DNA from 3 places in the Priestia sp. P1_B12_1 genome. Region 1 is predicted to be linked to each of the others. Evidence: riboswitches for the same ligand, from Rfam matches in the RefSeq annotation. Region 1 holds a riboswitch; each other region holds the start of a gene.
What was found. Region 1 has a riboswitch for S-adenosylmethionine ahead of mtnK (S-methyl-5-thioribose kinase). Riboswitches for the same ligand answer to the same signal wherever they lie in the genome.
Positions count from the first base shown of each region.

Region 2: linked by a shared signal. The riboswitch ahead of AC1D0Y_RS00960 (hypothetical protein) and the one ahead of mtnK (S-methyl-5-thioribose kinase) in region 1 are both predicted to bind S-adenosylmethionine.
Region 3: linked by a shared signal. The riboswitch ahead of AC1D0Y_RS19010 (phosphoadenylyl-sulfate reductase) and the one ahead of mtnK (S-methyl-5-thioribose kinase) in region 1 are both predicted to bind S-adenosylmethionine.

Region 1 covers NZ_JBFTZR010000002.1:645,090-655,142, forward strand. Annotated here, with positions in the region: gene AC1D0Y_RS08725 (LutB/LldF family L-lactate oxidation iron-sulfur protein) at 1-1,218, shown strand, start outside; gene AC1D0Y_RS08730 (LutC/YkgG family protein) at 1,196-1,909, shown strand; gene AC1D0Y_RS08735 (PAS domain S-box protein) at 2,339-4,495, shown strand; gene AC1D0Y_RS08740 (methylated-DNA--[protein]-cysteine S-methyltransferase) at 4,515-5,018, shown strand; gene AC1D0Y_RS08745 (hypothetical protein) at 5,019-5,183, opposite strand; gene mtnA (S-methyl-5-thioribose-1-phosphate isomerase) at 5,319-6,377, opposite strand; gene mtnK (S-methyl-5-thioribose kinase) at 6,413-7,585, opposite strand; SAM riboswitch class I at 7,721-7,871, opposite strand; gene AC1D0Y_RS08760 (carbon-nitrogen family hydrolase) at 7,963-8,745, opposite strand; gene AC1D0Y_RS08765 (pyridoxal phosphate-dependent aminotransferase) at 8,858-10,030, shown strand.
Region 2 covers NZ_JBFTZR010000001.1:172,016-182,068, forward strand. Annotated here, with positions in the region: gene AC1D0Y_RS00945 (TerD family protein) at 1-265, shown strand, start outside; gene alaP (alanine permease AlaP) at 336-1,739, opposite strand; gene AC1D0Y_RS00955 (DUF1540 domain-containing protein) at 2,056-2,214, opposite strand; gene AC1D0Y_RS00960 (hypothetical protein) at 2,315-2,653, opposite strand; SAM riboswitch class I at 2,723-2,824, opposite strand; gene AC1D0Y_RS00965 (hypothetical protein) at 2,946-3,242, shown strand; gene AC1D0Y_RS00970 (GNAT family N-acetyltransferase) at 3,255-3,701, opposite strand; gene AC1D0Y_RS00975 (hypothetical protein) at 3,782-4,222, opposite strand; gene AC1D0Y_RS00980 (glycosyltransferase family 2 protein) at 4,331-5,320, opposite strand; gene AC1D0Y_RS00985 (DUF6044 family protein) at 5,333-7,018, opposite strand; gene AC1D0Y_RS00990 (GtrA family protein) at 7,056-7,478, opposite strand; gene AC1D0Y_RS00995 (metallophosphoesterase) at 7,637-8,962, opposite strand; gene AC1D0Y_RS01000 (protoporphyrinogen oxidase) at 9,184-10,053, shown strand, end outside.
Region 3 covers NZ_JBFTZR010000005.1:360,981-371,033, forward strand. Annotated here, with positions in the region: gene AC1D0Y_RS18980 (hypothetical protein) at 1-51, shown strand, start outside; gene AC1D0Y_RS18985 (glucose-6-phosphate isomerase) at 297-1,646, shown strand; gene AC1D0Y_RS18990 (YugN-like family protein) at 2,001-2,405, shown strand; gene AC1D0Y_RS18995 (potassium channel family protein) at 2,415-3,203, opposite strand; gene AC1D0Y_RS19000 (VOC family protein) at 3,271-3,654, opposite strand; gene cdaS (sporulation-specific diadenylate cyclase CdaS) at 3,752-4,378, opposite strand; SAM riboswitch class I at 4,691-4,793, shown strand; gene AC1D0Y_RS19010 (phosphoadenylyl-sulfate reductase) at 5,048-5,761, shown strand; gene AC1D0Y_RS19015 (inorganic phosphate transporter) at 5,781-6,860, shown strand; gene sat (sulfate adenylyltransferase) at 6,913-8,064, shown strand; gene cysC (adenylyl-sulfate kinase) at 8,077-8,676, shown strand; gene cobA (uroporphyrinogen-III C-methyltransferase) at 8,768-9,547, shown strand; gene AC1D0Y_RS19035 (sirohydrochlorin chelatase) at 9,561-10,053, shown strand, end outside.

The DNA of each region.
Region 1 (10,053 bases):
GATAATGTAGCTAAACGCGGAGGCCACGTTTTTTTCGCTCAAACAGCTGAAGAAGCGAATGAGTACATAAAAAATGTAGCGAAGCAAAAGCAGGCAAAGAAAGTGGTTAAATCCAAGTCAATGGTTACAGAAGAAATTCATATGAACGCTGCTTTAGAGGAACTAGGCTGTGAAGTTATTGAAACGGACTTAGGAGAATATATCCTGCAAGTAGATGATCACGATCCGCCTTCTCATATCGTAGCTCCTGCACTTCATAAAAATAAAGAACAAATTAGAGATGTATTTCAGGAAAAGCTTTCGTATAAAAAAACAGAAAAACCTGAAGAACTAGCTCTTCATGCCCGGGAAATGCTGAGAAAAGAATTTTTATCAGCAGATATTGGCATCACGGGATGTAATTTTGCGATTGCAGAATCTGGATCTATTTCACTTGTAACCAATGAAGGAAATGCAAGGTTAACAACTGCCCTTCCTAAAACGCAAATTACGGTTATGGGAATGGAAAGAATTGTGCCAACGTTTGAAGAGTTTGAAGTGTTGGTAAGCCTGTTAACTAGAAGTGCAGTAGGTCAGCGGCTCACAAGTTATGTAACAGCGCTTACAGGGCCTAGACTTCCAGGGGAAGTAGACGGACCGGAAGAATTTCACCTAGTGATTGTAGATAACGGGCGATCTGCGATTTTAGGAACTGAGTTTCAATCTGTTTTACAGTGTATTCGCTGTGCGGCATGTGTGAATGTATGTCCCGTGTATCGCCATATTGGAGGGCATTCATATGGATCTATTTATTCAGGTCCGATTGGAGCTGTATTATCTCCTTTGCTTGGAGGCTATGAAGACTACAAAGAGCTTCCCTATGCATCAACGCTATGCGCAGCCTGTACAGATGCCTGTCCGGTCAAAATTCCGCTGCATGAGCTATTACACAAGCATCGTCAGCGAATTGTCGAAAAAGAAGGAAAAGCACCTATTTCGGAAAAGCTGGCGATGAAAGCATTTGGCTTGGGAGCAGCTTCTTCTTCTCTATATACAGTGGGCGCTAAAGTAGCACCGGCAGCTCTTACGCCTTTTATGTCAGGAAGCAGTATTTCCAAAGGACCTGGTCCATTAAAAGCGTGGACGGAAAGCAGAGAGTTTCCGGCACCTACAAAAGAGCGCTTACGAGATTGGTTTGATAAAAGGAGTGATGATGATGAACGGAAGCATTCAAAATAGAGACAGTTTTTTAGACAATGTTGCTGCTAATCTTAAGCGAAACAGGCGAACAAGCGGCGTAGTAAAGCCACAATGGAAGCACGCTCCTCAGCATGAGGTCTACCGCAGCTATTCGCCGGATCAATTAAAGAAAGAGCTTGAAAACCATTGCGAACGTATTCATACTCGCTATGTAGAAACATCATCACAACACTTGCCAGCTGTCCTTGAGGAAGCCGTAGCGAACTATGGAAATGGTCTTGTGAGCACGTGGGATGATCCTAGATTTTCCGAATATGGATTGAATCTGCTGATGGAGAAATGGGAAACAAGCAGTAGCCTTCATGTATGGAATTCTGCAAAAGGCGATGAGAATATTACACTAGCTGAACAAGCAAACGTCGGCATTACCTTCAGTGATTTGACGTTAGCGGAATCTGGAACAGTTGTTTTGTTCAGCAGCGCTGAAAAAGGACGATCGGTCAGTTTGCTGCCCGCCACTTATATTGCAATCATTCCTCAAAGCTCAATTGTTCCTCGCATGACACAAGCCGCTGAAATGATTCATGAAAAAGTAGAGCGAGGAGAAACGATTGCTTCTTGCATTAACTTTATTACGGGACCGAGCAATTCAGCCGATATTGAAATGAATTTAGTCGTTGGCGTGCATGGACCTATTCAAGCCACTTATATTGTAGTGAATGATCGATGAGGCTGGGACAAACGTATTTTAGCCGAAGTGAAAAACGAACCGTGAATCAACATGTTTGATTCACGGTTCGTTTTCTTTGTTATGTTGAGCATAGGTTTTAGCTGTTTCATTCCTTCTAGCAGTGGATTGGAGGGCAAGGCAAAGACTCCTGCGGAAAGCGAAGTCTTGCACGGAAATCAACTGCGGTGTCACAAGCGGTTCAGCTAGCTCATGCATCTCATTTATTCGTCTTTAGATTGGATTCATTTTGTTATGTCTCAGCCTCTTTTATTCATGCTCCATTTCTAAATAGCGGGATAATGTGAAGAAATGTCGCATTTTGAATAAACGTGCCTAATTTTAAAAAGGTAAAAAGCAAATCTTGTAGAATATTAAGTCTATAGATAAAAGGTGGGGAAATGGGAAGTGCAAAAGAAAGGAGCAATGAGCATGTCACCACATAGAGAATTAACATCTGAAGCTGCGCAAAAGCAGCAAGATGAATTACAGCAGCTACGAGCTATTTTTAATGACGTATTAGATGCCATTGTCGTATTTGATGAGTATTTTCAAGTTATAAATGCAAATGAATCAGCCTGCGGGCTGTTTGAAAAAACAAAGGATGAGCTATTAACGTATCAAATGAAAGATTTTCTGATGTATTTTCCGTATGACATGATTGAAGCATATTATCCAGCACTTTTAGAAGAAAGCTATTTCAAATATGAAGGCGCGATGACGCTTCGAAGCGGCATGATGAAGCATGTTGAATTTACTTCACACAAACATAGTCACATGTCGGGCATTATTGTGTGTACATTTCGGGATATTACGCAGCACAAAATGATGGAAAATGAACGGTTTATTAGTCATCATATGTTTATGGATGTATTTAATGAAGCGGTAGACGGAATTGTCATTTTTGATCGAACGGGTCAGCTTATCGACGCGAACCCTTCATTTTGCGAACGATTAAATTATACAAGAGCACAGCTTCTAACCAAAACATTAGAAGAGCTTGTAGAACCTACTTATCATTATAAGGTGAAAAAATTATGGAGAACTCTGCATCAAGAAGGAAAGACAAGCGGCGAGCTACCGATCAGGCTCGAAAATGGAGACGTTACTTTTTTTGAATTTACCACAACGGCTAATATATACAGTCAATACTATATGTCCATTATGAGAGACGTGACGGAAAAACGGCTGATGGAGCAGCAGCTGTTGAGAAGCGAAAAAAATTTCAGGGCTATTTTTGAAAATGCGATTGAAGCGATCTTGATTTGGAGAGATGATGGTGAAATCTTGAACGCTAATCTTGCTTCTTCGCGTACATTTGAGCTGCCGTTAAACAAATTAATTGGAAGCAATTTGTATACGTTTATCGATACAAAAAGCTTTAGTGCGTTAAAGGTGCTCCAAACGTTTCAAACAAAAGGAGAAATTCGCAATCAGCTTCCTTTTTACATGCCAAATGGAGAAATCAAGCAGTTGGAATTCACAGGGAAAAAAGGCATTATAGAAGGAGACCATTTAACGATTTTTCGAAACATCAGTGAACGTACAAAAATCGAACAGGAGCTTCGAAATAACGAAGAGAAATTCAGACAGATTTTTAATGGTTCGATCGATGGGTTAGTTTTATGGGACGGCAAGCGAAATATTATTGATGTAAATTCTTCTCTTTGTGATATTCTAGAACTCAGCAAAGAGGAGATTTGTGCGCACTCCATGGAGGATTTTATTTCTTCAGCGAATTTAGATGCGGTCATTGAGCATAAAGAAACGATTGAGCAAAAAGGGGAAGCTGAAGGAGAGATTACGTACGTTACGGGGAACGAAAAAGTTAAAAATATCGAATTTTCCACGAAAAAAGATATCTTGCCAGGTCTATATATGACGCTTTTACGAGACGTAACGGAACGAAATCAAATGCAGGAGCAGATTCGAAAATCGGATACGCTTCAAGTAGTCGGACAGTTAGCAGCTGGGATTGCGCATGAAATCCGCAACCCAATGACAGCTTTAAAAGGGTTTGTTCAGCTGTTAGAAAGCAGCATTCAAGAAGATCATTCTCTTTATTTTGATATTATTAAATCCGAATTAAAAAGAATTGAAACCATTATTACAGAGTTTCTAGTACTCGCTAAGCCACAGGCAGTAAAGTTTGAAAAGAAAAATCTAGATGCGGTTGTGAAAGAAACGATCGATTTATTAAATGCTCAGGCGCTTTTAGAAAATATTCAGTTTGAACTAAGTGTGTCCCCTCAGCTGCCAATGGTATACTGCGAGCCGAACCAAATTAAGCAAGTACTAATAAATGTCATTAAAAATGCAATTGAAGTCACGTCAAACGGAGGAAAAATTTTTGTTGATGTCTCCTCTACAGAGCCGCACTACGTGACGGTCTCCATTCGAGATCAAGGAGACGGAATGCCCGAAGAGCGCATCAAGCGCTTAGGAGAACCATTTTATACGACAAAAGAAAAAGGAACGGGACTCGGTTTGATGGTCTCATATAAAATTATCGAAGAACATAAAGGGCGCATTGAAGTGGAAAGCAAAATAGGAGAAGGCACAGCTTTTCATGTTATTCTTCCAGCCTAAATAGAAAGGATAAGCAAGTATGTACTATGGAGAAATGAATTTATTTTCTGATTTGAAAATTTATATTGTAGCCTCGGAAAAAGGGGTTCAACATATTTGGTTTGATAGCGATGATCATAATGAGCAGCTTAAAAAACTTGTCCATGACGAGGATTATCACCATGTGAAAGAAGCGAAGCGACAGCTGCAGGATTATGCTGAAGGGCGCACGCTAACATTTGATTTGCCTTTGGATATAAAAGGAACAGACTTCCAAAAAGAAGTGTGGTTAACGCTTGAACATATACCTTATGGACAAACGTGGTCTTACAGTGAGGTAGCGGAGTCTGTTAATCGCTCTAAAGCCGTAAGAGCTGTGGGACAAGCGAATCGTCGAAATCCACTGCCTATTATTTTGCCTTGTCATCGTGTGATTGGCAAAAATGGAGCTTTAACAGGTTATGCAGGCTCGCAAACTCATATAAAAGAGAAGCTATTAATGCTTGAAAGAAATGTAGCAAAAGGTGCTCTGGAGTTAAAATAACTATTCACCGTCCAATTTCCAGCCTTCTCCTTGCACGAAAACACCGTCAATTTGCTGAGGAGAAGGGAGGGAATTTAGTTCTTCATCTTTGGATAAATCGAATAGCTGATATTGCTGCTTACGATTCAGCGCTTTGTTTTTATCCGTTTTTTGCTCTGAACTCATATTTACTCTCCCCCTTATTCAAAAGAAATCCCCTATAATATATGTAGAAAAAGAAGAGAGTACTGTTACAATTGTGTTACAAATGCAGGTGGAAATCAGTGCTCAATAAAAAAAGCCGCATAGCAGCGGCTTTTTTTATTGAGCAGATTGCAGCAAAACGTTTTGAATGGATTCAAAAGACGGGGCATGGATAATTCCATGCTCTGTAATAATGGCCGTAATCAGTTCGCTTGGCGTCACATCAAAAGCTGGATTGTACACAGAGATTCCGTCTGGAGCAATTTGCGTATCCCCAATGTGTGTTACTTCTTTAGGTGAACGTTCTTCAATAGGAATGCTGCTGCCGTCTTGAATAGATAAATCAAATGTGGACTGCGGCGCTGCTACGTAAAATGGAATACCGAATGCTTTCGCTAAAAGAGCAAGTCCATATGTTCCAATTTTGTTAGCCGTATCGCCATTTGCTGCAATGCGGTCAGCACCTACAATAATCCCATTAATTCCTTTTGTTTTAATGGTATGAGCGGCCATATTATCCGTAATCAGCGTAACGTCCACTCCCGACTGCTGAAGTTCCCATGCTGTTAAGCGAGAACCTTGAAGAACGGGTCTTGTTTCGCAGGCAAATACTTCAAGCGGAATATCGCGCTGCTTAGACAAGTGAAAAGGTGCTAAGGCTGTTCCATAATAAGCTGTAGCAATTGAACCAGCATTACATATTGTCATGATTTTATCTTTCTTTTTAAATAAAGAAAGAGCATAATCTCCAATTCGGTAGCACGTTTCTTCATCTTCTACTTGAATTTGAATAGCTTCATGAACAACTTTTGTTTTAGCTTCATTAACGGACGAAGCGGATTCAGCGCTTTTCGCTACGCGCTCCAATGCCCAAAATAAATTGACGGCAGTAGGGCGTGAACTAGCTAAATACTGTTGATCAAGAGCTAGCTTTTTGTTAAATTCCTTGACTGAATCTGTGTCATAGCTAAGCGCAGAAAGAGCAAGACCAAAAGCCGCCGTAATGCCAATTGCAGGGGCTCCGCGTACTTTCAAGGTAGTGATAGCATCCCATACGTCTTTAATGGTTTGCAGCTTAATATATTCAACTTTGCCAGGAAGCTGCTGCTGATCTAATAAAGTAATATATGATTCATTCCATTCCACTGAGCGCGGAAGTGATAGTGTATTTGTCATGCTGATACCGATCCTTTCATTGTGTACATTATTCGTTATCGAAGTAAATGTTCAAATTCATTTGGTGAAACGTCTTGTTGGTGCAGAAGCAAATAGCGTCCAATTTTTAACGCAGTACGTTTAGCGTTAATTTTTCTTTCCTCTGAAGAAATTTCGTCTAAGTCCGCCACGTGAGCTAAGCCAATCGTACGTCGAATGATTTCACATCCTGCATATCCAACAGCATCTTGCCACGTTTGCGTTAAAATTTCATGTAATAAGCGCTCATCTTTAGCGAAAGGTTCAGTGCTTTCAGAATGCCAAAGCGCAGTAAAGGTATCTTTGAATACGTTCCATGTGTTCGTAATGTGTGCAAATAACGGTTCGCGATTTGTTTCTCGAGAAAGAGCATTTAAAAATAAATTCGCAACAAATTGTCCTAAATCGAATCCAAACGGACCGTAGAAAGCAAACTCTGGATCAATCACTTTCGTTTCTTGACTGCTAGCAAAGATGCTGCCTGTATGTAAATCACCATGGATTAGCGTTTGCGCATTTGTTAAAAATTTATATTTTAATTTTGCTGCTTGTAGCTTTACATCACTATCATTCCACAATTCTTCTACATCAGGACGCAGCGCTTTTTCAAATTCATTTGTATCAATATCAAAAAAAGGATCTGTAAAAACTAAATCTTCCGTAATATTGCATAAGTCAGGGTTGCTGTACTTAACAACTTCTTCTTTTTTATCCTGAGGCTTTAAGGCGAAATCAGACGTTTTGAACGCAATATGTCCTAAAAAAGAACCGATATGCTGTGAGAGCAGAGGATAACTTTCACCTTGAATAAGTCCGGCACGAGAAATCGTTAAATGAGACAGATCTTCCATGACCGTAACAGCAAGCGTTTCATCGTGGTAATAAACAGCGGGAACAAGTTCTGGCGTAAATGCACCGAATTGCTTGAGCGCATTGCTTTCAATTGTGGCACGGTTCAAGGATAGAGGCCAGCTTTCGCCTACAACTTTTGCATAGGGAAGTGCTTGTTTGACGATAATGGATTTATTCGTTTGATCATTTATGATGTGAAAGACGAGATTTAAGTTACCGTCACCAATTTCACGGGCAGTCAGTGCTTCTGTAGCATCAAAAAGACCTAGCTTTTTCACAAGTTTGATTGCTGAAATTTCTGTTAAAGGCTGATACTTCTCTGTTTTTGTTGTTGACATCGGAATCCCTCCATAGTTTATTAAACTGATTCGTTTACTAAGTTAATAGGTTTAAGAATATATGGAGGCTTTTATAATTTTAGAAAATATAAAAGCCTCTTTCGTTGGAAAGAGGCTTGATTGTAGTGTTCAAACCTCTTATCTGCCAGAAAAAATTACTTTCTGTTGGAATTAGCACCGTGCCTTTGTAAAACATGTTTTACGGGTGTGATCCATCTTAGGATGGAATGACGGTCGGTTGCTGGGCTTCACAGGGCCAAATCCCTCAGCCAACTCTTGATAAGAGTACGATTACTTATTCAATTTTGATTTGTTTGAATATTTTATGATATCTGGTGAAAATCGTATCATGCAAAAAAACGGCTGTCAATACATAATTAATAAAATTCTGTACGGCGATCTGTAAAGACAGGAATTTGTTTACGAATTTCTTTTACAAGTTCCAGGTTAACGTCAGCACTTAAAAGTTCTTCGCTATCGCCAGCTTCAGCGATTATTTCTCCCCACGGATCGATGACTAAGGAATGTCCGGCAAATGTGTTATTAGGATCTTGGCCTACACGATTACACGCGATTACATAGCATTGATTTTCGATTGCACGGCTAATGAGCAGGGCTTTCCAGTGGGCAAGTCTTGGAGCCGGCCACTGAGCGACAACAAACAAGACTTCTGCTCCGCTGCTAGTATGAACCCGTATCCATTCTGGAAAACGAATATCGTAACAAATAACTCCTGCGCACAGTGACTGTTCAAGTGTAAAAAGATTTTTTGTTGTTCCTGCTTCTAAATACAGGTGTTCATCCATTAATTTAAATAAGTGCAGTTTACTGTATTGTGATACTTCACGACCTTTTCGGTCAAAAATATACATCGTATTCGTGACACCTTGCTCTGTTTTTTTCGCAATCGAACCTGCCACAATATTTACTTCGTTTGTTTTAGCAAACTGAGAGATTAATTGCTTGGCTTGCTGCCCTTCATCATCTGCAATTTCGTCTAGCCGAGTCAAATCATAAGCTGTATCCCATAGCTCAGGAAGCACAAGGATATCAGGGTTTTCTTTCAGGGCTTCCGTCATTTTTTGTTCGATATATTTTCGGTTTTTAGTTGGGTTTCCAAACGCAATATCAAGCTGTAAACACGTAATTTTTACACTCACTTTATCATCCGTCCTTTTTTTAGTAGTTGAAAAAAATGACTTTACAAGTTGAGTATTACAATATATTATTTGTGACTAGAATTTCAAGAATTTTTTGAGAAGGTGTGCGATGATGAAACAATTTGAGCAATCGGAACTATTAAAAAGTTTACCAAAACAATTTTTTGCATCACTTGTAGGCAAGGTAGGAAAAGTAATGGCCCAAGGGCACGACGTTATTAACTTAGGGCAGGGAAATCCCGATCAGCCTACTCCTTCACATATTGTAGAAACACTGCAAAAAGCAAGTGCTAATCCTATGAATCATAAATATTCTCCATTTCGGGGGCACCAGTTTTTAAAAGAGGCCGTTGTGACTTTTTATAAACGAGAATATGGCGTTGATGTGGATCCTGAAAAAGAAGTAGCTATTTTGTTTGGCGGGAAAGGTGGACTTGTAGAAATCCCGCAGTGCTTATTAAACCCTGGAGATACGGTGCTGGTTCCCGATCCTGGATATCCTGATTACTGGTCTGGAGTAGAGCTTGCAAAGGCAAAGATGGAAGTGATGCCGCTCACGGCTGAAAATCATTTTCTACCCGTATACGAAGAGATAAGTGAACGTGCTAAAGAACAGGCAAAGCTCATGTTTTTAAACTATCCGAATAATCCTACTGGTGCAGTAGCAACGGCAGAATTTTTTGAAGACACCGTGGCGTTTGCTGCCAAGCACGATATTTGTGTGGTACACGACTTTGCCTACGGAGCAATTGGATTTAATGGTAAAAAGCCAATCAGTTTTTTACAGACTCCTGGTGCAAAAGAGACGGGAATTGAAATTTATACTCTTTCTAAAACGTATAACATGGCGGGATGGCGAGTTGGATTTGCTGTAGGAAATGCAAGTGTTGTAGAAGCTATTAATCTTCTTCAAGATCATATGTATGTCAGTCTCTTTGGGGCGGTTCAAGAGGCAGCAGCCGCAGCTCTGTTAGAATCTCAACAATGTGTGAATGATTTAGTTAAGCGCTATGAATCTAGACGCAATACCTTTATTCAAGGGCTTCGAGAAATTGGTTGGGATGTTACATCTCCAGCGGGCTCCTTTTTTGCATGGCTAAAAGTTCCTGAAGGATATACTTCTGAACAGTTTTCAGATTTACTTCTTGAAAAAGCTCACGTTGTAGTGGCGCCTGGAGTAGGCTTTGGAACATATGGTGAAGGCTATGTGCGCGTAGGACTGCTGACGGATGAAGAGCGTATGAGAGAAGCCGTATCTCGAATAAAAAAATTAAATTTATTTTAAAAACGCATTGACAATCCTTTTTG
Region 2 (10,053 bases), on a different contig from region 1:
GCGAAAATTAATCTGGACGGATATTTCACTGCATCATCATGTTGAATTTCAAAATAATCTTGAACAAAACAATGGATCTGTCTCTCTTATGGGAAAAGCCATGACAAAGCTTTTGAAGCCAACGCTTTATGATCTTTTTTCATTTCACGCACAAGCTAGAGGAACACTTGTCTATGACAAACAAAAAGCTGACACTATTTATTCGCTTGATGAAGGTATTACTCCTTATGATATTGAAACAATTATTGAAACCTACCTAAACTAATTATTTATAGGAAATTAAGAACAAATAAAATAAAAGAAAAGACCTCTTTCCAAGAAAGAGGTCTTTTCTTTTATTTCACTAGCTTTTGCTCAGTCCCAGCTGAACCTTGACTTCGTTTGTGGAATCCTTTTGCATAGTACGCGATAATAAGACCGATAAACCATAATGGTCCGATGACAACTGCAATTCTTGTATCTGGATTATATGCCATGAGAACCACCACCAGCGCTAGGAATGCAAGTGACACATAAGATGTTAATGGAAATAAAGGCATTTTATATTTCAGCTTTGCCTCTTCACCTGTTTTTAACGTTTTGCGATACTTAATTTGAGAAAGCAAAATAATTCCCCATGTCCAAATCGCACCGAATGTTGCAATGCTTGTTACCCACGTAAATACCTTGGCAGGCACAATGTAGTTTAACGCTACTCCGACTAATAGCGCACCCGCTGATGCTAAAACAGCTTTTCCCGGTACGCCGCCTTTTGTAAGCTGGCCGTATCCTTTTGGCGCTTCTCCGTGTTCTGCTAAGTTAAACAGCATACGGCCTGTACTAAAAATACCGCTGTTACAAGAAGAAAGAGCTGCTGTTAGTACAACAAAGTTAATGATACCAGCCGCCGCTGGAATGCCGATTTTTTCAAATGTTAATACAAACGGGCTTCCCTGTGAACCAATCTCTTGCCACGGATAAATCGACATAATGACAAATAACGCACCGACGTAGAAAATCAGAATACGCCAAAAGACAGAATCAATCGCTCTTGCTAGAGATTTTTCCGGATTTTTCACTTCTCCCGCGGTAACGCCGATCATTTCAATTCCTAAATACGCAAACATGACCATTTGCAGCGACAGCAAAATACCTTTGAATCCGTTCGGGAACAGTCCGCCGTTGTCCCACAAATTTTTAATACCAGTCGCAACGCCGCCGTTGCCGATTCCAAACACAATCATTAATAATCCAACGGCAATCATTAACACAATCGCTAAAATTTTAATAAGTGCAAACCAAAATTCCAGTTCACCATATGCCTTAACAGCTAAGAAGTTAACCGTTGTCATGATGACAAGCGCCGATAACGCCCAAATCCAGTTTGGTACATCTGGATACCAATATCCCATATAAATACCAACGGCTGTAATTTCAGCCATACATGTTACAACCCATAAAAACCAGTAGTTCCAACCTGTTAAATAACCAGCAAGCGGCCCTAAATAGTCGCGTGCGTACTTGCTGAATGAACCTGCAACAGGTTTTTGAATCGCCATTTCTCCAAGTGCTCTCATAATAAAAAACATAATCATTCCGCTAAATCCGTACGCCAATAATATTCCTGGCCCTGCTAATTTAATAGCAGATGCAGATCCAAGAAACAGCCCTACCCCTATGGCTGCTCCTAAGGACATCAGCGTCACATGCCTTTCTTCTAACCCGCGTTTCAATTCTTTCCCCTGAGTTTTCCCCTGCATAAACGTCTCCCCTTTTTCCAATCTGTCAAAACGAGATGAACACAGCCTTTTTGTTAGCGCTTTCATATAAGTTTGTGCTAAAAGACAGCTAGGCTGTATATTTGTATTTTATCACCTTTCTCTCACTTTTCTTTTGTCGAAAAACAAAAAAATTATCTTATCATTTTGTTTAAACGCACAATTAGACATAGGCACTGCTTTTTTACTATGTATTTATTATTGCACTTAAGTAATAGTATTTTCAAAAAATAGAAAAACGCCGACTCAACTCCGTCAGCGCATCGTTCATTTTATGCTTTTTTATAAAAACTAGCATTTATCTCGCGGGTTCAAAAGTTTTACAGCCAGGTTCTTCCATATCAGAAACATGGTGACTACTTTCAGGACTCACAACGTAAATGGACTCTGCACTGCATTTGTTCCCCGATTTCCAATACATGCACTCATTCACTTCACATAATACACCTTGGGCCACTGTTATCCCTCCTTTGCTTGTCTTATCTATTTACTACCCGAAATATGGCGCTTCTAACATTCACACGCAAAAAAACAGCTTGTTTCTCAAGCGGATCTTTTTATTGCGTGTGTTCAACATACTGTTTTTTAGCTAAATATAACTCACGGCTCAGCGTGATCCGCCGTTCTCTCAAGCGGCTTAATTTAGCCTGAAATTGTTCGTTAGTTGGCTCTTCTTGAATCAAGCGATACGTAAAAGAAATATCTTCATTTAACTGTTTAAAATCTTCCCATATCTCTTGAACGAGGGCGGATTGTTTGTCTTCAAATGAACGATTTTGCTGCGTTTTTAGCGCAGCTAAAATTTCCTGTTGCCACGTTTCGTCTTTTATTTCTTTGGCTAATAAGTATAGATCTAAATAATCATCAGTGCTTAACGCTGTTTGTCTATTGTTCAATGTCATCACCTTTTCTACACGAAATTTTTCTTCCTAAGAAGAGGGTTTCATCATAGAAAAAGATTCCTCTCCTTATCTGTCAGAGCTAGGCTATGCTGGAATTAGCACCATTCAATAATTGTGGTTGCTGAGGCTTCAAAGGGCCAGTCCCTCCACCTCTCTAGATAAGAATATTTCGTTTTTAAATTATTTCTGACTATTCTAATATGTTTTGTAGGTTATGTCAATAGCTTTTCAATAAAAAGAAAAAAGAAGTAAAATATGGTATGCTTTCATAAAGGATGGTGAGCACATGAAACGATATCTGTTATCTGCTTTTTTGGGAAGCCTGCTGCTGCTTCTTACTATTGCTTTTTCATCTACTTTCCATATTGCAATTGTCAAAACAACCGGAAGTATTGGAGGGATTATTTTAGCAGCGGCGGCTTTGATTATGAACGCGCTTGAAGATCCCCCCTCCTCAGACAATACAGGTGGAGGAGCCGTTGAAGTACTAGATAAAGGTTCCGTTTGGGCTACTTATTTACTTTTACTTTCATTACCGAACCTCATCGCATGTATAACATCTTATGTTTTATGGACTCGCTGACATTCATCAACGTTACGGACGTTTTGCCACTTGGAAGCTCATTGATATTTGTTTATCTACAAAGCCAAGTTCACGATACACATGCTGTGCAAAATTCCCAGCATGAACGCTGAGTCTGATTTCAGGGTATCCTTTGATAGACAATTCATCAATTGCTTTTTGCATTAATGGCTTGGCTAGACCTTGCCCGCGGTATTCCGGTACAACATATAATTCGTAGATAAAGCCAATTTCTTCTTTTGAAAAGAAGTCGGCAGATGGGCCGATAAGAACCCAGCCTGCGAGTTTATTTTCTTGTCTTGAAACTAAATAATAACAGCCTTTTTCAAGGGCACTACCAACTAGTTCATTTACGCGCTCTGCTGACGGATGAAACTGCTTCATTGTTCCTTCAAACAGCGCATCAGCAGATTTTTTCCGAATTTCTTGTATTTCTTCTTCAGTAGCTTTTGCAATCATTACGATCTCTCCTTTCGTGTTCGTTTTCCACATACGAGGATAAATTCCTGCAAAAAAAGTCTTCGCCTAAGCGAAGACTTTTATTTAAATTCAAAATGCTCTTGATGACTACCTTGTTCGTCCGTCCAGTTAATCATAATGTCTAAACCTGCCGCTTTTCCAGGAACTGCAAAATTCGCATAGCGAAAACGCTGACCGCTTTTGCTTAAGTTAGACCGTTCAATAGGAGAAAACAAGCTGTATTTCGCCTTATTTTTTCCTTCGTGCCGAAAAGCTTGGACCTGCACGCGCTCTACGTCTTTTCCAATGTTTTCAACGGTTAATCCATATGTATGATAGACGTTATTTTTCCACTTTAGCTGATTATCTCCCGTCATGCTCGCTTTTGTGAGTTCAACCGACCATTGTTCAGATGATTTCTTCATTGGAAGCTTCTCAATCGAAAGAGCGCTGACATGAATGGCTGCAAAAGCAAGCCAAACAAAACAAAAAGTGCTGACTGTATAAAATAGTCTTTTCATAGATTCTGATCTCCTTAGAAATTTTAGTAGTAGCATTTCCTGTTCACTTAAAAATTATGATAAACGCTTTAACAAAAAAGCCTCTCCATTTAGGAGAAGCTTCTTAAATTAATGCATAAGCAAATCTTTTTGTTTGTCTAATGAGTGTTTTGTATATAAATCTCTTTCAATCGCATATTTAGGACGCTGTTTCACTTCGTTAAAAATCTTGCCAATATATTCTCCCACAAGACCCATTCCCATTAGCTGCAGGCCGCCTACAAGCCAAATCGATAAAATAAGAGACGTCCAGCCGATTTGCGTATGATCTAAATATTTTTGAAGCAGCGCATAAATACCAAACGCAATACTAAAGAGAAAAGAAGCTCCTCCAAGCAGCGTCAATAAGCGTATCGGCGCTACGCTAAAAGATGTAATCCCGTCGAATGCAAAAGCAAGCATTTTCTTTAGGGGATATTTTGATTCGCCCGCTGTCCGTTCTTTGCGGTCATATGTGACTTCCGTGGAGCGAAATCCTACTAATGGTACAAGGCCTCGTAAAAAGACGTTGCCTTCTTTATATTTCATAAGTTCACCAAGAGCACGTTTGCTCATGAGACGAAAATCGGCGTGATTTTGAACGAGCTGAATTCCTAGCCTATTCATAAAACGGTAAAACCCTACTGCCGTGGTTCGTTTAAAAAATGTATCGGTTTCTCTGCTGTCTCGAACACCATATACGACTTCATACCCGAGCCAATATTTCTCTACAAAAGTACGAATAACGCTGATATCATCTTGCAAATCTGCGTCAATGGAAATGACGCAGTCAGATTGCTTATGGGCTGCTTCTAGTCCTGCCAGCAAAGCATTTTGATGTCCTACATTCCGCGCTAGCTTTAACCCTTTTACAAACAAATTGCTGCAGCTTTCTTTTTCAATAAGCGACCACGTGCTGTCTTTGCTTCCATCGTCTACAAATAAAATGGTACTTTCACTTGATACAAGACGTTCATTTATCAGTTCTTTTATTACAGTAGTTAATTGAAAAGATGTTTCTGTGAATACTTCTTCTTCGTTGTAACATGGAACAACAATTGTTAAAATAGGTCTGTTCATGTTATTGCCCCCTTACTTTGCTTCATATACATACACTTTCCAAGCGGACTGTTTATCGTTAAACGCTTTTAAAAAGTGCAAACCGTCACTTTCAGCATTTTCGATTGGCACAGCTGAAAAGATATAGCGACCGCCCATTTTTTTAAATTGGCTGATATTAAGCTGCAAATGACGGATTTTTTTCGTTGAGTCTTTTCGGTAATCATATTTTTTCCCTAGCTCGCTAACAAACACATAGCAGCGGTTGCCCCAGTGATCATAGTAACTTTCTAACTTTTTATTTTTATCAAGCTCTTTGGCAATGATTTTGCGAAACTCATGTTTATACGTTAACGGATAGAAGTTGTTATACGTATCTAGCGTATAAAAGCCGTTATACTGAGCAATTGATGGATGAAGCCCAATGCTTGCTACCCGATAAGATGATTGAGGTTTCCCTATATATCTGCTGATTTCATCGAATTGATGGACAGCATAAAATTCTTTGACTGACGGCTCGTGATTGTAGCGATAATAAAGTTCAGGATTCGCTATAAACAACACAAGCAGCTGTAAAACCAAACACACCCACACAAACTTTTTCCACGCCTTGCCCCTTTTCCATAAAACATAGCCCCCAACGGCAAACATCAAATAAATAATGAGCGGGCGTAAAAAATGAAATCTAGCAAAGTTAAATGTATTAAAAAGCTGATATTTTTCTTTTAGCGGCTCCCATCCTTTATAAAACCAAAACGCATACCAAATCGACAGTAGTAGATTAAGAATAAATAACTGCAAAAACGTTTTTTCAAGCTTTCCTTTCTGATTCCGAGCAACAATCCACAGTACAATAAAAGAAAGCGGCAAAATGACAAAAGTATGAAGCGTCATTACATGCGTATGCCCAAGCGTGTAGTTCTTAAAAGCAAGGCGAACGGAATGTCCAAAGCTTAGAGTAGAGCTTAAAAATTCATTTCGACTCGTCGGGGCCTCTGGAAATAAAAGAGAATCAACAAGCCGGTATTCAATGAGCAGAAAGACAGCGGTCATCGCTGCAATACTGTTTAAAAAAGGAATATTCCACGTTCGTTTTTTCACCGCATCTCTTAGCCATAGCAGCCCCATCGCCGCTAAAAAGAAGAAAAATCCTAGCACAAAGCTCGAGTAAAACGGAAGCAGTAAAAGTGTAAGCCATTCCTTCCACGTTCCTTCGCGGTTTCGAATGGTTAAAAATGCCCACAGCGCCAGCGGCTGTCCTAATGTACTCAGCATGCCCGAAGGCCAAAAAGGCGTAAGTGCAAAAGCAAGTGATACAAGCACTCGAATCGCATAAGCATCCTCGCTTTTAATGAAGTGCTTTTTTAATAATAAATACATTCCAATTAAAGCAAATACACGCGTAATCGTTTGGCTGAGGCTGTACGCCAGCATGGTAGGAAACAAACCATACAGCCACTGAATACCGCTGAATTCTGTTCCAAACGTATTCCTCGGCAATCCGTTAATGATTTGAGGCAATACGGCATGACTGGAGCCAAACAGCTCTCCGCTTCGATGCAGAACTTTATACCACGTAATATTTGAGTCTAAATTGTCATGCACGCGTATATGTGAGTTTTCCCCGAGCAAAAACATAGGGGATACATACGCAAGCAGTAAAAGGAAAGCGATAATAAGCAATGTTTTTTCTTTATTCATAGCTGTTTCTTTCTTCATCTGTTAACACCTATTTCCATTTCATAATTACTAAAAGTTAATCGTGTACAACGACTGCTTCTTTTTTTGCATTAAATACAAAGTATTTTTGACCCGTATAATTTAAAAGCGTATACAGACCTGTTCCGATTAATATACCGACATCTTTTTTGAACGGATGCACAGCAGCAGGAAGTTGATGCAACAACCAGCTGGAGAACTGCAGTCCAATATAGTAAGACAAGCCGTAGCAAACGCCAATAACCAAAATAAAACGCAGTATGCTTGTAGATAAATGAACTCCGCTTTTAAACGTAAATATTCGATTTAACACGTAGCTGACGACTGCTCCTGCTGCGTTTCCGATAAACGTTGCTGCCCAGTAGTGATGAAACATATGAAGCAGCACATACATAATGGAAAGACCTACTGCTGTATTGACCAGCCCTACTACTAAAAAACGTACAAAAGATCCTTTCATACAAACTCCTTTTGATTTTAATACTTTCATGAAAATTACATATTATGACTTTAAATACAGTTTCAGTGTAGCAACTCCACTTAAAAATCTAATGAAAATAACATTAAAAACAGATGAAAAAAAGCTAAAAGAATCAATAAAAATCGGGATTCTTTTAGCTATTTAGTAGAGCCTTCAATGATTAATTTTTGGTCGCTTTGATTGTCAAACGCATCCACTGCCGCTACTTCTATTTGATACGCAGTATGGGGCTCCAAACCCGATAATGGAAGACTTAGAACATCCGGAACAGGATCGCTGTAATATTGAGAAAATGCATTATATGTTTTGACCACTTCTCCAGTTTCTTTATTTTTGACGGTAATGCGATAAGAGTGAACCATCAGATTATCCACAGCTTGCGTAAACTGGATATAAAGCTGATTTGATGAAGCTTTTTCTTGTATAACAGAAATAGTAGAGCTTGGAAGAAAAATCGGTTTTACTAAATCTCGTTCATTCGTGTAGTGAAACTTTTTTGCATCTGCAGGTATGTTAATTTCCCACGCTTCTCCCGTCCACTTATTTGCGTGAAAATCCCGCCTTTTAACGACTACTTTTCGATTATAAACCTCTACAAGAAGACCTTGACTCACATCTCGGTAGCCAGGAGGAAGTTCACCTTGTAAATATCCGGCACCAGGCCATATATACCGAACAGAAGACGTTGCAAGAGATGTAAAATCTCTTTGAAAAATAGTACGAGGATCGTCCAACGGATGGTGGGTATGACCAGAAAATGTAATGACTTGCGGATAAGGTTTTAACGTATTGTAAAGAAGCTGTTCATTCACTTCTATCCCCCATCTGTTTTTCCCGTACAGTGTATTGTTAATAGGCTGATGAATAAAGACAAAAATCGGTTTTTTAGGATCATCTCGCTTTGCTATCTTCAGCTGTTCAGCAAGCCAGTTAATTTGTTTGACTGAATAATCACCGGCGGTCAGACGGCTTTCTGTTCCAAGCATGATAAAATGATATCCTTTTATCACTTGATGAAAATAAAGAGCTTTCATTTTGGTTTTAGATAAAAAACGCTGCTGCGCTTGCTGATTGGTTACACTGTCCCGGTATTCATGATTACCAATCGTAAAAAGAGATACGGCCTGCGGCTGTTTATTTTGATTATAAATAGAAAAAAAGCGGTCGTATTCTTTTAACGCGCCGGTATCAGCCAAATCTCCTACTACTACAAATGCATCTTGTTTCGGTGCCTGTTCATTTAACTGCGTTAATGCATGTTGAAAAGTACGCAAATCAAGCGTTCCTGTTTCCTTAATATGAACATCACTGATCACAGGAAAAACTAGCTTTGGTTCGATGTATCCGCTTCGTCCGCTCTTCTCTTCGGCTCGTACGTTTAAGGTAATACCGCATATAAGAACACTTATTAATACTAAAGCGAGCCAGTCTTTTTTCAGCGTTTCCATAAAACCGCCGAGCATGATGCTTCCTCCTTTCTTCACTGCTGCGTCTCAGTCATTTTCTCTACGTGTATGAGCTTTTATTTTATGTAATTTCAAAATATCTAATCGTATAGTTTCAATATTTCTTTTCGTGTTTGCACACACTATGTTCACAATCAATTCATTACACTTTTCCTAGTCATAGTGGTATGATTTTCGTATATTACAGACTAATTGTTGAAAATGTAGGAGTGAATATTTTGAAAACGGTCGCTGTTATTGGAGGAGGAATTACGGGCTTAACCACTCTGTACTATTTGCAGAAACTAAAACGAGAACGTAATCTCCCGCTTAAGTTATTATTACTAGAGAAACATGCCCATCTAGGAGGGAAAATCAATACGCGTGAAGCTGGGGAATTTATTATGGAAACAGGGGCGGATTCTATTGTAGCTCGAAAAGAAAACGTTATGCCCCTGCTAGAAGAGCTGTACTTAACAAACGATTTAGTCTATAACGAAACGGGCAAATCGTTTATTTACTCTGCTAATGAGCTGCTTCCAATTCCTGAAGATACCATGTTCGGTATTCCAACAAGCGTGGAATCTCTTTTTAAAAGCGAGCTGATTTCTTCAAAAGCTAAAATTACAGCTTTAAAAGACTTAATTACTAAAAATACAACGTTTACGAAAGACAGCTCAATTGGACTCTTTTTAAAACATTTTTTAGGAGAAGAGCTAGTAGAAAAGCAAATTGCACCTATTTTATCGGGCGTCTACTCTGGCGATTTAGACAAACTCACGATTTCTTCGACTCTCCCGTATCTGCTCGACTATAAAAACACGTACGGCAGCATCATCAAGGGAATGGGAGCCAATGAAAAAAAATTTAAAACGGCAGGAAATAAAAAATTCATTTCGTTTAAACAAGGTTTATCAACGATTATTCACCGCTTAGAAGAAGAGCTTTCTGATGTAACAATTTTAAAAGATACGCCAACCACCAGCATAAAACGGAACGGTGAACGTTACCAAATCAGTACGCCGGGGCAAGCCTATTCAGCAGATTATGTGGTGTTAGCTACACCGCACACGGCTGCTCAGCACCTGTTGAACGATCCCGAATTAAAC
Region 3 (10,053 bases), on a different contig from region 1:
GGTGAAATGAACTATATTACACCACCCGATAAGCAAATAAAAAACGATTGAAGACCACTCTTTAGTCGTTTTTCATTTGCTTATTATTTGCGTAATCGTGCATGAATTACGTCCTGTAATCAAAGAACATTAGTTGACTTCACAACTGAATTTATCGTTAAATAAAAGGGTACATACAATGATTGCAGTTTCAACAAACTATAATGATTGTTTCAAATTGTAAGTGGATTCACTTGAATTCAGCTAACAGTTTCGATAAAGTGAAAAATAAAGATATTTTAATGGAGGAACAAACTATGACACATGTTCGTTTTGATTATTCAAACGCGTTATCATTTTTTGGTGAACATGAACTTACATACTTACGTGATGCCGTGAAAGTAGCTCACCATTCAATTCATGAGAAAACAGGTGCTGGAAATGACTTTTTAGGATGGGTCGACCTTCCTACGGAGTATGACAAAGAAGAATTTGCACGCATTCAAAAAAGTGCAGAAAAAATTAAATCTGATTCAGATGTATTAATTGTTATCGGTATTGGAGGATCTTACTTAGGTGCTCGTGCTGCTATTGAAATGCTTCAGCATTCATTCTATAACACATTATCAAAAGAACAGCGTAAAACTCCGCAAGTTATTTTTGCTGGTAACAACATCAGCTCAACATACATGAAAGACTTAATGGATGTTTTACAAGATAAAGATTTCTCTATTAATGTTATTTCAAAATCTGGTACAACAACAGAACCAGCGATTGCTTTCCGTATCTTCCGTAAATTATTAGAAGAGAAATATGGCAAAGAAGAAGCACGCAAGCGTATTTATGCAACAACAGATAAAGCGCGCGGCGCATTAAAAACATTAGCGGACGAAGAAGGCTATGAAACATTTGTTATTCCAGATGATGTAGGCGGCCGTTATTCAGTATTAACAGCGGTTGGCTTATTACCAATTGCCGCTGCGGGTCTTGATATCGAACAAATGATGAAAGGGGCAGCTGATGCTCAAGAAGCATTCTCATCATCAGAGCTAGAAGAGAACCCAGCTTATCAATATGCTGTAGCTCGTAATGTGCTTTATAATAAAGGAAAAACAATTGAAATGCTGATTAACTATGAGCCAGCTCTTCAATACTTTGCTGAGTGGTGGAAACAGTTATTTGGCGAAAGTGAAGGAAAAGACCAAAAAGGTATTTACCCTTCATCTGCTAACTTCTCAACGGATCTTCATTCTTTAGGTCAATATGTACAAGAAGGTCGTCGTGATATTTTTGAAACAATTGTACAAGTTCAAGATTCTCGTCATGAGCTAACAATTGAAGAAGATGCAGCGGACTTAGATGGATTAAATTACTTAGCTGGTGAAACAGTTGACTTTGTAAATAAAAAAGCGTTCCAAGGTACAATGCTTGCTCACACAGATGGAGGCGTTCCAAACTTAGTTGTGAACATTCCTGCGCTAGATGAGTATACGTTCGGATATGTTGTATATTTCTTCGAAAAAGCATGTGCAATCAGCGGCTATTTATTAGGCGTAAACCCATTCGATCAGCCGGGAGTAGAAGCATACAAAGTAAATATGTTTGCTCTTCTTGGAAAACCTGGTTTTGAAGAGAAAAAAGCAGAATTAGAAAAGCGTTTGAAATAAGTAAAAAGAGGGCGGTACAAAAGTATTTTAGCCCAAGTGAAAAACGAACCATTGATCAACATGTTTGATTAGTGGTTCGTTTTTTTTGTTATAGTGAATATAGTTTCATCTGTTTAGGTCCTTCTAACAGTTGATTGGAGCGCAAGTGACGAGGAGGCTCAGCGCCCGCCCGCGGAAAGCGAAGCCTCGTACGGACATCAACTGCGGTGTCACAAGCGATTTATACGAGCTGCTTTATCCAGTTTGTTCGTCTTTAGGTTGGATTCATTTAGTTATGTCTCAACCTCTTTTTTGCTTTTGAGATAAAGGATAAAACGCTGGAAAAAGGACATGTTAAAACAGAGGAGGGATAACATGATTGAATTATCTTCAAGATTAGAGGGAACATTATTCAAGCTTTACGAATTAGAAAAAACGCTTAAGCCGCTTGGGTATAACATTGGAGGGAATTGGGATTACGACCATGGTTCATTCGACTATAAGATGAATGATGAAGTCGGCTATCAGTTTTTACGTATCCCGTTTACAGCTACGAACGGAGAACTGGATTCTAAAGGAACAACCGTACAGATTGGGACGCCATTTTTACTTTCACATAAATATCAAATTGGTCTAGATGACGATGTTCACAATGGAAATGCGAGTGCTTCATTTAATCAGTTTGCAGAACCCCAAGACGCAGACGCTTCATTTCCAGAAAAGTATATCAGCTTAGGAGAAGAGCTAATTAGAGAGGCAGAAGATGCGCTGCTTCAGTAATTGAAGGAACTATTCTTTTTTTAAACTCTCTAATTTTTTCACAAAAATATGTTCGTACATGACTTGACTAATCAACTCATTTGTTTTAATCATTTCATTCACCCCCAAATTTTGTGCATTTTGAATATGCTTTTTTGTTAACAGTTCAACGATGCTGTAAATAGAAGGGTTCAATCCTTGCAGAGCGACTAACGTAACAATAGTATTCATGTCTGCATATTCTTCTGTCTTATGCTGATCGGCAGTAATCAGCACTTTTTTTGCGTACCGAGCGTTGGCAAGTTCTAATACTTCATAATGAGAAGGACTTCCTTTAATAAAATGAACGCGATCACAAATCATGGGATTTTTAGTCAGAGAGTCGTCGATAAGAACAATGTCTTCTTTATGAAATGCGTCGCGATAAGACTCTAACACGAGTTTGGCGCGCTCATTCCACCCAACAACGATGAAGTGATCTTTTCCATAAAATTTTAAATTTCCTTCCAAATAAGCGCTCTCAGCGGAAACAGCAATTTTAGAAAGCGTAACAAAATAAGTGGTAATAAATCCCGTTCCGATCAGGACTAAAATAATTGCAGCTAACCTTCCAATCGTAGTGGTCGGAGCAAAATCACCGTACCCTATAGTAGAAATTGTAATAATAACCCACCAAATTCCTTCAAATACATTTCCAAACGTTTGCGGCTCTAGGAAATGTATAAGCATGCCAAAAAGTAGAACAAGGCAGCCGATAATAAAAAGAAGCCGCACTAAAATAGAACGACGGAAAAGTCGAAATAATAGCCATTCCATCATAAAAAAACCTCCAGTGATTAGTCATAGCCACAGTATGACCATTTTTCACTGAAGGTATAAGATATCTTTATCTTTTTACTTCGTAATATTCAATCCATTCTTTGTCTGGACCGTAGAAAAATAAGTATCTTGCTCCATTTGGCAAAGTTACAATGTTTTCTTCCACAAATGAAACACCTGCTGATTTTAAACGCTCAAACTCCTCTTCAATTCCGTCTACCGCCAGCGCAAAATGATGAACTTTACCTTCGTTAGGTAAGCTTGAGTTATACCCTTGAATTAACTCTACGATTACATTGCCTTCTAAACCTAGAAAAGCTAGCTTCAAAGACGGATCGGTATGTGGCAGTGTTTCGATAAGCTCTAATCCCACTTTTTGCGTATAGAACTCAATAGATTCTTCTATATCCTTTACTTGAACGCCTACATGTTCAAATTTTAAAATTGCCATATGCATCACCCGTATCTATAGTATGTAAAAACTATGAAATATATTAAAGAGAAAGGATATAGAAGTCAAGATGGGGCTGCTTATCAGGAAAGGGCTCTTAAATCATATTTTTGCTGGAGTGAATAGGGTAGAGGCTTCCATCAAGAGCAAACGAAATTTTGCCTGTTTCTTCAGATACAACTAAAATTAATGCATCCGATTTTTCCGACATTCCAATGGCTGCACGGTGACGTGTTCCCAATTTTTTGGTCGTTGAAATAATAGACGAGAGAGGTAAAACATTAGCAGCTGAGATAAGCTGATTATTTCTAATTAGGACGGCTCCGTCATGTAAGGGTGTCCCTGGGTAGAACAGTGTCTCAACTAGCGTAGCGCTGACAGGAGCTTGAATAGGCATTCCCTTTTGAATAAGAGGGTCTACATTTTGTTCCCGTTCAATGACAATTAAAGCGCCGTGACGTTTCTCAGAAAGGTTATGAATAGCTAAGGACAGAGCAGCATATTCAAATGTATAAGGCGATAGATAATGACGCAAGTAATAAGAGGCGGCCGTAGCTTGAACATCTTGAAATAACCTTCTCATCTCCTCAAAATCACATAGGATACAATGATCACTCGTATCTAAATGTTTAATTAAATTAGAGGCTTCAGTTGAAATTTGCTGTAAATATGTTCGCACATTATTTTTAATTGTATCGTCTAATTGAAAGGAATGTCTCTCCATCTTATATAGCTCCTATCTGTCAGTCAGTGTTATCTGTAATGTGTGCTAATGTGGGTGAATTATCCGTAAAGCTTATAAATCCCTTATTAATTTTATAGAGAGGTGTTGTGTTTTATTTAGGAAGAGAATATAAAAAGTTGAGGAAAAAGAAAGCGTTTTATAAACTGATATGTTCACGTTTGGTTTAAATTTACATATGTTGTTTTAAATAAAAGTATAGATATTTCTGTGAATTTAAAGTATAGTTTTCTTATCGGATATATGATTTTTAATGTTGACAAATATTCTAAATATGCTAAAATTTTTAAAAAATGCTTATCAAGAGTGGTGGAGGGATCTGGCCCGCTGAACCCCGGCAACCTGCTTAGCAAGGTGCTAATTCCAGCAAAGTGTGTATCATTTTGAAAGATAAGGTAAAAATTTATTGCCTACCCAGTCTTTCAATATGGAAGACTTTTTATTTTGATATAGCGCAAGCGATAATTTAAGGAGGGACATCAATCACTGTAACCCCCGACTTAAAACAAATCTTTGAGCACGTCGAAGAAAAGTAAGAATTAAATAGTTTCGCTGACTAGACACACTAGAGGCGGTTTTATCCAATTCTAGTGGGTAAAACCGTCTTTTTTTATTGGATAACGCGGATAACTAAGAATTGGAGTGAAGAAAATGGCAGACTTATATACGTACGAAAACTGGAGTGATACATTTCCAGAGTTCGACAGTGAAGATGAAACAAAAGGAGCCCTTTCAGCATTGCAGTGGGCGTATGATACCTACGGAGATTCAATTATTTACGCATCAAGCTTTGGTATTGAAGGGATTGTGTTAATTGATTTAATTTCAAAAGTGAAAAAAGATGCTGAAATTGTCTTTTTAGATACGGGCGTTCATTTTAAAGAAACATATGAAGTGATTGATGCAATTAAAGAACGCTTTCCTGATTTGCGTATTCATATAAAAAAACCGGATTTAACGCTTGCAGAACAAGCTGAGAAACATGGAGATGAGCTTTGGAAGAGTCAGCCTAACCTATGCTGTCAAATTCGAAAAATCATCCCATTAAGGGAATCTCTTGCTCCTTATGATGCGTGGATTTCTGGTTTGAGACGCGAGCAGTCTGAATCTCGTGCCAACACGAATTATTTTAATAAAGATGAGAAATTCAAGAAAGTTAAAGTCTGCCCGTTAATTCATTGGTCTTGGAAAGAAGTTTGGCGCTATGTGTATAAGCATGATTTACCATATAACAAACTTCATGATCAAGGCTACCCAAGCATCGGCTGTGAGCCTTGTACCGCACCTGCCTACAATGTAGACGATTTACGTTCAGGAAGATGGGCAGGTACACAAAAAGTTGAATGCGGATTACACGAATCTTAAATACGAAAGAGCTGAATAAATGATGCTTTTATATGTTGCCTTTATCATTGCGCTTTTTTTTGCAATGAATATCGGGGCAAGCGGTGCAGCAGCAGCTATGGGCGTTTCATACGGCTCCGGTGCGATTAAAAAGCGAAGAGTAGCCTTGTTCATCTGTGCTGTAGGTATTGTGCTCGGAGCCATTATCGGAGGCGGCGAGGTGGTAAAAACCATCAGTTCAGGTATCATACCTGAAAAATTGCTGTCAGTAGAATTAGTTATTATCATTCTGGCTGCTGCAACGCTGTCACTCTTTTTCGCGAATTTAATTGGTATCCCTCTATCAACAAGTGAAGTAACGGTTGGTTCAGTTGTTGGAGTAGGAGTAGCTTATCAATCTCTGTATGTGGAAAAACTTTTAGTTGTCATGTCTTTTTGGATTATTGTTCCGCTGGTTTCATTTGTCATTGCTTTTTTGATTGGAAAAGTGATAAAACGCAGAGCGCATAAAAAAGAAGCAGAGGGAAAGTGGAAAAGAGTTTTAACGATTTTAGTTATAGCCACGGGATTCTTTGAAGCCTTCTCAGCTGGAATGAATAACGTGGCAAATGCTGTCGGTCCTCTAGTAGGAGCTGGATTAATGGATGCCACAACGGGTGTCATAGCAGGAGGACTGGCTGTGGCGCTCGGAGCTCTTTTACTAGGCGGCCGAGTTATTGAAACAAACGGAAAAAAAATTACTCGCTATTCTGTAGGAGAAGGGTGCATTATCTCGGGTACTGGTGCTTCTCTTGTTACAGCAGCTTCACTTTTTGGTTTGCCAGTACCGCTTACACAGGTCACTACGTCTTCTATTATTGGAATAGGAGCAGCGAAAACGGGATTCACGAAAGAACAGCGTGAAGTGGTCATTCAAATGTTAAAGGTTTGGGTGGTATCCCCCGTATTTTCACTCGTAATCTCATATGTTCTTGTGAAATTAGTACTTGAAAGCGACTTATATTCATTTGTGGTGCTAGCTAGCGGCTGCATTGCCACAGCAGGTGTTCTAAGCTTAGCTAGAGCGACTAGAAGAAAAAGAGCAAACTTGCAGTCGGAAAAAGAAAAAATGACTGCGTGATTCAAGTGCTTTTTATTATATTGTGTTAATTATTTAAGGAGGATTTTACAAAATGACAACAATTCAAGCACACGGTGGAGAATTAATTAATTTATATCAACCAACATATGACTACACTTCACTAACAAAAGAAATCGAAGTAGATAACATGGCTCTAAGTGATTTAGAACTAATTGGAATTGGTGCTTACAGCCCAATTACAGGATTTTTAGGAGAAAAAGATTATCAATCAGTTGTTGAAAATATGCGTTTAGCAGATGGAACAGTATGGAGTATTCCTATCACTCTTCCTGTAACAGAAGAGCAAGCTAAAGAATTAAACATTGGCGACAAAGTAAAGCTTGTTCAAAACGGCGTAACGTATGGTGTTTTAGAAGTCTCTGAAGTATATACGCCTAATAAAGAAAAAGAAGCGGAAAATGTGTACCGCACAGCAGAACTTGCTCATCCTGGCGTGAAAAAAATGATGGAACGCCCAAATGTATACGTAGCAGGTCCAATCGTACTTGTAGAACGTACACCTAAAACGCGTTTTGAAAAGTATTACCTAGATCCAACTGAAACAAGAGCAGCATTTGAAGAACGCGGTTGGAAAACGGTTGTTGGATTCCAAACTCGTAACCCTGTTCACCGTGCGCACGAATATATTCAAAAAACGGCATTAGAAATTGTAGACGGCCTGTTCTTAAATCCTCTTGTAGGAGAAACAAAGTCAGATGATATCCCAGCAGATATCCGTATGGAAAGTTATGAAGTACTTTTAGAGAACTATTATCCTAGCGATCGTGTAGCTTTAGCAGTTTTCCCTGCTGCGATGCGTTATGCTGGACCTAGAGAAGCGATTTTTCATGCAATGGTTCGAAAAAACTTTGGATGCACGCATTTCATTGTAGGCCGTGATCACGCTGGTGTTGGTGACTACTACGGAACATATGATGCACAGAAAATCTTCAGTAACTTTACAGCAGATGAATTAGGAATTACACCTTTATTCTTTGAACACAGCTTCTACTGCAAGAAGTGTGAATCGATGGCATCAACGAAAACATGCCCTCACAGCAAGGAAGATCATATGATTCTATCTGGAACAAAGGTACGTGAAATGCTTCGTAACGGAGAAGTGCCACCAAGCACATTCAGCCGTAAAGAAGTAATTGAAGTGTTAATTAAAGGATTAGCAAAACAAAAAGTATCTTCAAAATAAGGAGCGGTTGAAGTGAGCAAATCAACAAACATTACGTGGCATGATGCTGGAATTACAAAAGAGGAAAGACGCGAGCAAAATAATCATCACAGTTTTGTATTATGGTTTACAGGTCTTTCGGGTTCAGGTAAATCTACCGTAGCAAACGCAGTGGCAAAGGCGCTTTTTGATAAAAATATTCGCAACTATGTATTAGATGGTGACAATGTTCGTTTCGGCTTAAATAAGAATCTAGGGTTTTCTGCTGAAGATCGTACAGAAAATATTCGCCGTATCGGTGAGGTTTCTAAGCTATTTGTAGACAGCGGTCAAGTGGTACTAACAGCATTTATCTCTCCATTCCAAGAGGACCGCGCTCAAGTGCGTGAGATCTTAGAGGGAAATGAATTTTTGGAAGTATACGTGGAGTGTCCGTTAGAAGAGTGTGAAAAAAGAGATCCAAAAGGGCTTTACAAAAAAGCAAGAAGCGGAGAAATCCGTGATTTTACAGGAATTGATTCTCCGTATGAGTCGCCGGCTAACCCTGAATTAACAATTAATACAAGCACACAGTCTGTAGAAGAATGTGTACAAACTGTTATTGAATATTTAGCTAACCGAAAATTTATCTAAATGACAGCGGACTTTGTCCGCTGTTCTAATTCAAATTAAAATGTGGGAGCGCTGCGGAGACGTGGAAATGATGGAAGGGTGAAAGGCATTCATGGGGAAAGTATATCTAGTCGGTGCAGGACCGGGGGATCCAGATTTAATTACATTAAAAGGGCTGAAAGCAATTCAGCAAGCAGATGTTATCTTATATGATCGTTTAGTGAATAAGGACCTGCTGGAGTATGCTAAAAGTGATGCAGATATCATTTACTGCGGAAAGCTTCCGAACTATCATACCCTCAAGCAAGAAACAATTAACAACTTTTTAGTGAAATTCGCTAAAAAAGGAAAAATTGTAACGCGCTTAAAAGGCGGAGATCCATTTGTTTTCGGACGCGGAGGGGAAGAAGCAGAAGCTCTCGTGCAGCAGAGCATTTCATTTGAAATTGTTCCAGGAATTACATCAGGCATCGCAGCTGCTGCTTATGCAGGAATCCCTGTCACTCACCGGGAATACAGCGCAAGCTTTGCTTTTGTAGCAGGCCATCGTAAAGATAGCGAGCATGATGCAATCAAATGGGATAGCCTAGCCAAAGGTGTAGATACTCTTGCAATTTACATGGGGGTGCGGAACTTACCGTACATTTGCCAACAGTTAATGAAACACGGAAAAACTTCAGCTACGCCAATTGCATTGATTCACTGGGGAACATGTGCGGACCAGCGCACTGTAACTGGAACTCTTGGTACAATTGTTGATATTGTTAAAGAAGAACAAATTGAAAATCCAAGTATGATTATCGTTGGTGAAGTTGTGAATTTTCATGACCGATTAAATTGGTTTGAGAAGACTGGACAGCATTACTATTCGTTTGCACAAGAAGCTTACTAAAGAGGTTGATTATATGGATGCAGTTTTATATGTTTGCCATGGCAGCCGCGTAAAAGAAGGCGCTGATCAGGCAGTTGCTTTTATTGAAAGATGTAAAAAAAATCTAGATGTACCGATTCAAGAAGTTTGTTTCCTAGAACTAGCTTCCCCCACTATTGAACAAGGATTTGAAGCGTGTATTGAACAAGGTGCTACCCGTATTGCAATTGTGCCCCTTCTGTTATTAAAAGCTGCGCATGCAAAGCAAGATATACCTGAAGAAATACACAAAGTATATGAACGTTATCCCCAGGTAGAAGTGCTGTACGGAGAACCGTTCGGCGTGGACGAACGAATTGTTGATATCTTGGTAGAGAGAATCAATGAAACCAATGTGGATAAGCATGAAGATTCGATGGTATTGTTGGTCGGCAGAGGAAGCAGTGATCCTGCTGTAAAAAAAGATTTTAACGAAATAGCTCAACTGCTAAAAGGCAAAGGTGCTTTTAAAGAAGTGAGCACGTGCT